Myxococcus xanthus: one gene and its partner. The protein of the gene in region 1 interacts with the protein of each later gene in a pairwise test. Links are inferred from orthologs where the notes say so. Each region holds a gene or a part of one and is shown in the gene's direction. Other genes may lie near its edges. The genes, in order: priA and BHS09_RS05620.

Evidence for each region.
Region 2: the proteins of priA (region 1) and BHS09_RS05620 interact in binary tests that used the Escherichia coli proteins (3 or more experiments, as listed by UniProt). The link is inferred for Myxococcus xanthus from one-to-one orthologs.

Annotation. Positions count from the first base shown.
Region 1 is NZ_CP017174.1:1,688,490-1,691,855, forward strand. The notes cover bases 23-3,082. They hold priA (replication restart helicase PriA), read left to right. Parts: upstream 23-388; coding sequence 389-2,776; downstream 2,777-3,082. Other genes in these bases: BHS09_RS07180 (glutathione S-transferase family protein), read left to right, coding at 23-253; BHS09_RS07190 (response regulator receiver protein), read left to right, coding at 2,792-3,082. Outside these bases: more of BHS09_RS07180, read left to right, coding at 1-22; more of BHS09_RS07190, read left to right, coding at 3,083-3,366.
Region 2 is NZ_CP017174.1:1,315,079-1,318,314, forward strand. The notes cover bases 307-3,236. They hold BHS09_RS05620 (single-stranded DNA-binding protein), read left to right. Parts: upstream 307-1,483; coding sequence 1,484-1,990; downstream 1,991-3,236. Other genes in these bases: dacB (D-alanyl-D-alanine carboxypeptidase/D-alanyl-D-alanine endopeptidase), read left to right, coding at 307-1,273; BHS09_RS05625 (succinate dehydrogenase/fumarate reductase transmembrane subunit), read right to left, coding at 2,113-2,793; hslO (Hsp33 family molecular chaperone HslO), read left to right, coding at 3,056-3,236. In the rest of the region: more of dacB, read left to right, coding at 1-306. UniProt on the Escherichia coli protein: Plays an important role in DNA replication, recombination and repair. Binds to ssDNA and to an array of partner proteins to recruit them to their sites of action during DNA metabolism. Acts as a sliding platform that migrates on DNA via reptation.

The DNA of each region.
Region 1 (3,366 bases):
GCCGGACGAGGCGCGCATCAGCGACGGCCTGCAGGGCGTCGAGCGCGTCTTCGGCATCATCGAGCCGGTGCTGGGCAAGCAGCAGTACCTGGCGGGAGACGGCTTCTCGCTCGCCGAGGTGACGTGGATGCCCTACATGGACTTCTTCGTCGCCGCGGGCGGCGCGGAGCTCGTCGGCAAGTACCCGAACGTGGCGGCCTGGTGGGAGCGCGTCCGGAGCCGTCCTTCGTGGAAGAAGGTCACCGGGGCCTGAGCCCCGAAGTGGCCTGCTGACACCCCCGGGTTTCCGTCCCACGGCGGGACCCGGCGGGGAATGTCAGACCCTTCGCGCACTGTGGACCCCGGTAGCAGGACGGATGGGGCCGGGGTGGTGGTTGAAGGGAGTGTCATGGAACAGCGACCCTTGTGGAGCGGGGCGGACGCGGCGCCCGCGAAGGCCCCCACGACGCGGGGTTCCAGGGCGGTGCGCACCTCCGGTGTGAAAAGCCGCCGGGAACTGTCCGAGCCCGCCGCCGCCGCTACAGTGCGCGCCGAAGTGAGCACTCCCGTCCTGGCCTCCATCGCCGTTGGCCGCCCCGTCCGGGGCGAGTTCACCTACACCCTGCCGGACGAGCTGGCGGGCCGCCTGGAGCCGGGGCAGCGCGTGCTGGTGCCCTTCGGCCGGGGCACGGCGCTGGGCTTCTACCTGGGGCCCGCGTCTCCGCCGACTGGCGAGAAGGTGAGGCTCAAGGCCGTCCAGCGCGTGCTGGAGGACTCGCCGTCGCTGCCCAAGGACCTCATCGCGCTGCTGCGCTTCGCGGCCGTGCACTACCGCTACCCGCTGGGTGAGGTGATTCGCGGCGCGCTGCCGCCCGGCCTGTCGAAGGCCGTGGATGAGAAGGAAGCCAGGCCGGAGGTGCAGCACTTCGCGGTGGCGCTCGTCAACGAGGTGCCGCCGGAGCTGTCGCGCGCGCCCGCCCAGTCCGCCGCGCTCGCGTACCTGCTGGCGGTGGGAGGCCGCGCGCCGCTGGAAGAGGTCGCCCACGCGATTCCGGGCGCGCGAGAGACGCTGAAGAAGCTGGCCACGCGCGGCTTCGCCCGTCTGGAGGAGAAGACGGTGGAGGCCAGCGTGAAGGAGGGTCTGATTCAGGGCCGTCCGGACCACCTCACGCCGGAGCAGGACGCGGCGGGCGTGGTGCTGCGCGCGGCCCTGGACGCGGCGGCCTTCCAACCCTTCCTCCTGCACGGCGTCACCGGCAGCGGGAAGACGGAGGTGTACCTGCGCGCGGCCGAGCATGCGCTGTCGCTGGGGAAGGGCAGCCTCATCCTGGTGCCGGAAATCGCGCTGACGCCGCAGCTGGTGGGCCGCTTCCGCAGCCGCTTCGGCGCGGAGGTGGCGGTGCTGCACTCGGCGCTGAAGGACCGGGAGCGGCTCTTCCACTGGCAGGCGCTGCGCCGGGGCGACGTGAAGATCGCCGTGGGCGTGCGCTCGGCGGTGTTCGCGCCGGTGGACAACCTGGGGCTCATCGTCGTGGACGAGGAGCACGACCCGTCCTTCAAGCAGGAGGAGAAGCTGCGCTACCAGGCGCGCGACCTGGCCGTCGTGCGCGGCAAGCAGGCCGGCGCGGTGGTGGTGCTGGGCTCGGCCACGCCCGCGCTGGAGACGCTGGAGAACGTGAAGCGCGGGCGCTACCAGCTGCTGGAGCTGAAGCGCCGCGTGGATGACCGGCCCATGCCCACCATCGAGCTGGTGGACCTGCGCGTGGAGCGTCCGCGCGAGGGCGTGGTGACGGAAGAGGCGCCCATCCTCAGCCCGCCGCTGTTGGAGGCGATGGCGGAGACGATTGGCCGCGGCCAGCAGGTCATCCTCTTCCTCAACCGCCGGGGCCACAGCACCGTCCTCCTGTGCGAGGTGTGCGGCCTGTCGCTCAAGTGCAGCGAGTGTGACGTGTGCCTCACGCACCACCGCTCGCAGAACCGGGTGGTGTGCCACTACTGCGGCTTGGCCATGCCGGTGCCGGAGCAGTGCCTGGAGTGCACGGGCCCCCTGCTCAAGCTGGGCATCGGCACCGAGCGCGTGGAAGCGGAGGTGCTGGAGCGCATCCCCACCGCGCGTGTCGCCCGGTTGGACCGGGACTCGGCCAGCAGCGCCGAGCGGCTGACGGAGATGCTGGCCTCGTTCGCGCGCCGGGAGCTGGACGTCCTGGTAGGCACGCAGATGGTGGCCAAGGGGCACGACTTCCCGGGCGTGACGTTGGTGTGTGTCGTCATGGCGGACACGTCGCTGTCCATTCCGGACTTCCGTGCCGCCGAGCGCACCTTCCATTTGCTCACCCAGGTGTCCGGCCGCGCGGGCCGGGGCAAGGACCCGGGGCGGGTGCTGGTGCAGACCTACAATCCGGACGCGGAGCCGGTGCGGCGCGTGCTGGCCCATGACTTCGACGGCTTCGCCAATCAAGAACTGGAGTGGCGCAAGGCGCTGGCCTACCCTCCCTATTCGCGCATGGCCGCCGTCCGCCTGGAGGGGGAGCATCCCGAACAGACGGCCAGTGTGGCGCGCTCCCTGGGGAACATCGTCTCCCGGCACATGCCCCCTGCGTCCGCCGGGGTCCGCATGCTGGGGCCAGCCTTGGCGCCCATCTCCCGCATCCGTGGCAAGACGCGCTGGCAACTCCTCTTGAAGGGGCCAACGCATACGGCGCTCGCCCCGCTGCTCGCCCGGGTGGAAGCGGCCCTGGTCGATGTTCCTTCCGCGGTGAAGGTCGTGATCGACGTGGATCCGGGGGCCATGCTGTAGACTCGGTGCCCCCCCATGGGCGCACCGGTCCTTCTCGTCCACGACGACATCGCCAATATCGCCGCCGTGCGGCGCCTGCTCACGCGTGAAGGGTACGAGGTCATCCTCGCCACCTCCGCCGCGGATGCCCTCATTGCGTACGGGCACCACCTGCCCGTGCTGCTCGTGCTCGCGCCCGGCGTGGAGAGTGGCCGGGGCCACCTCGTGCTGGAGGAGTTGCTCCAGCACCCGGATGGCAAGTCGGCCCGGGTGTTGCTCCTGGGCGAGTCCATCCCCGGCTTCAGCGCCCCCGTGGCCCAGCTGCCCCTGGAAGGGGCGGCCTTCGTCGAACTGGTGGATTCGCTGGTCAAGGCCCCCGCGGATGCGGACGCCTGGCACGTGGTGGAGAACCGGGAGCTGCCTCCGTCTGGTGGTGGTGTCTCGGCGGCCACGGGTGTGGAGTCGGAGTCCTGGCACGCAACCCCGCCGCCCTCGGTGGCGGGCGACCCCGCGCTGGCGAATGCGCTCTTCGGGGACCTGGCGCCGCTGCACCAGACGGACTGGGAGCTGGCGGCCATGACGGACGCGGAGCGCTCCGCCCACGAGGCGGC
Region 2 (3,236 bases), 370 kb from region 1 along the record:
GTCCAGCAACTTCGTCGCCGAGCAGCTCCTCAAGACGATGGGAGCCGAGCTGCGCGGCTCGCCGGGCTCCTTCACCAAGGGCGTGGACGTGGTGGAGCAGTTCCTGGAGCGCGACGTGGGCATCCCTCGCGGCACCTACGTAATGAAGAACGGCAGCGGGTTGAACGACGCCAACCGCTTCTCCGCCACGCAGCTCAACCAGCTGCTGCGGCACATGGTGCAGCGCTTCCCCTTCTCGCCGGAGTACCTGTCGTCGGTGCCCATCGCGGGCAAGGACGGCACGCTCAAGTACCGCTTCGAAGGCAGTGACGCGGTGGGCCGGCTGCGCGCCAAGACGGGCACCCTGGAGAGCGTGTCCGCGCTGAGCGGCTACGTGACGAGCGCGGGTGGGGAGCGCTTCACCTTCTCCATCATGGCCAACGACTTCGCGGGCCGCGCCGGCCCCATCGTCGCGGGCCTGGACGCGCTGGGCGCGGCGGTGGCCGCCACCGGCTCCAGCCTGGGGCCGTCCACGGCGGTGGCCGCGCTGGCGGACAGCGGACGGCCCTCCGGTGCCGTGGACGACGTGGCCGCTCGAATCAAGACGTACCTGGAGCTGGGCGCGCAGCGCGACCAGCGCAACATCGGCTTCCTGCGCACCGCGTGGCGCAGCGAGAGAGATCCGGCCGTGCGCGCGGTGCTGGCGGAGAGCCTCTACCAGTCCAACCCGCACGACTACCTGGGCGCGCGCACGCTGCTGGACAGCTATTCGGCCACCGCCGAAGTGTATGGCCGGCTGAAGGACGTGGCGCGGGTGCTGTCCGTGGAGGTGCCGGGCGTCAGCAGCATGGTGGAGCTGGCGGCGGGCGGAAACGCGGAGGCGCTGGCCCGAGTGCTGGAGCTGGCGGGCGCGGCGGGCACGGACACGCAGGCCCAGACGGAGATGGCCGAGGCCCTGGGCGAGGTGGCTCGCACCGCGCCGGAGGAGCTGGTGGTGGCGCTTCGGGCCGCCAGCGCCGGTGACAGGGACGCGTGCACCACGCTGCTGGCGCGGGCGCTGGTGCAGGCGGGGCAGGCGGACCACCCCTTCTGGAAGTCACTGCGCCGCACGCTGGGCGCGTCGGATCCGCGGCTGGCGTCCTTCGCCAAGGGGCTGGACTCCACGCTGTCGCAGAAGGTGGCGGAGGCCAAGGCCCCGGCGAAGACGCCGGAGGGCTTCACCCCCGTGCAGATGGTGGCGCCCGCGGGCAACGCGCCGGAGTCCTCCACCGCCGACAACCGCCCGGGCGGGTAGGCCGGAATCCGCTGTATTTCTCGCGAGTTCCCTCCGGCCGGGCATGCCTCCCTGGCCGGGTGGCAGACGGGCGTACGACACCCAGGAAGAAGGCGGCTTTCTGGCTGGGTGTCAGTACCCACTGCTATAGGTGGGAATCAAACCCGGCGGGTGCGTCCGGGGTGTAACCGGTCCTTGGTGGACCGGTTCTCGTGAGAAAGGAATGCAGTCATGGCTGGAGGCGTGAACAAGGTCATCCTCATCGGCAACCTCGGGGCGGACCCGGAGGTCCGGTTCACTCCCGGCGGTCAGGCGGTGGCGAACTTCCGCATCGCCACCAGCGAGAGCTGGGTCGACAAGAATGGCCAGAAGCAGGAGCGGACCGAGTGGCACCGCATCGTCGTCTGGGGAAAGCTCGCGGAGCTCTGCGGCGAGTACCTGAAGAAGGGACGGCAGTGCTACGTCGAGGGCCGCCTGCAGACGCGCGAGTGGACGGACAAGGAGAACCGGAAGAACTACACCACCGAGGTGGTGGCCAACGCCGTGACGTTCCTCGGCGGTGGGGGCCGTGACGCCGGAGACGGCATGGGTGGTGGCGGTGGCGGGGGCGGGGGCGGTGGACGCCGGCAGTTCTCCCAGCCGCGCGGGGGAGACAACAATGACTATGGTCAGCCGCCTCCGGACGACATGGGCGGTGGCCATGGCGGCGGCAACGGCGACGACGACATCCCCTTCTAGGCCCGGCTGAAGCCAGCGGACCCCTGGAAATGAAACCGGCCGCTCCCCGGAAGTCTCGGGGGCGGCCGGTGTGCTTCGTGCGCCTGGACTGCCAGGCCCGGGAGCGCCGGGCCCGGTCCGCGTCACGGAGGGGTGGCACCCACGGGGCTGAAGGCGGCGCCCGCGGTGTAGAGCGCGTAGATGACCGCCCAGCTCATCGCCGTCAGGACCAGGAAGAGGATGATGACCACCGGCTCGAACTTGCGCATGGAGCGCTCGCTGGAGAGCAGACCCCAGCCCATGGCGAAGCCCTGGAGGCCGTTGGCCAGGTGGTACGAGGTGCCCAGCGTGCCCAGCAGGTAGACGAACAGGGTGGGCGCGTGGTGGTGCATCTCCCGGGCGATGTCATCGAACGCCTCCGGGTGTCCCAGCACCAGCCGCGGGTAGAGGAAGGCGAGCCAGATGTGGGCGCCCAGGAAGGCCAGCACGCCCACCGCGGTGATGCGCTGGAGGATGTACTTGAGGTTGCCGTAGTTGTTGTAGCGGACGTTGTTCGGCTTGAAGCTGAACAGGCGCACCAGCCCCCAGCCGGTGTGCATCAGCAGCGGCAGCAGGACGATGATGAACGTGAAGACCTGGGAGAACGGGTTGGCGTACGTCGTCACCGACTTCTGCCAGGCGTCCGCGCCGTTGAAGGCGGAGAGGTTGTCCCACAGGTGGTTGACGACCCAGATGGACAGGGGAACCACCGCGAGGAACGAGCCCAGGCGGGACTTGAGGAGCGGTGTCTTCGTCTCTACTGCGGCAGCGGCTTGGGTGCTCATCGAATCTCCAGCGGCGGCGCGCGGGCGTCTTGCCGCGTCCACGGTCGAGGGCAGGTGACAGTCGGACGGCGGTTTATAGCCGTTCCAGCGCCGGGGCTGGATTTCTTCCGCACCCCGGCATGCCAGCACACCCACACGGAGGCATAAGGCTGACCTTATGCGTCACCCCGGGCCCCGCTGCTGCCCGCCTGCCGGGCGCCGGGGCTCCCGCCTTCTGTCGTTGGCGGGCAATGCGGGCTCGGGCACGCTAGTTGCCATCGATATGTCCGACGAGCTTGTCAGTGGAATGTTGAAGAACACGGACCTGCGCGTGGTGCTCGCCACCACGACGGAGCTGTCGCGCCAGGCGCGTGCCACCCATGGCACCGCGCCCGCCGCCGCCGTGCTCCTGTCGCAGGCCCTCACCGCCGCCGCCCTGATGGGGGCCCTGCAGAAGGGCGACT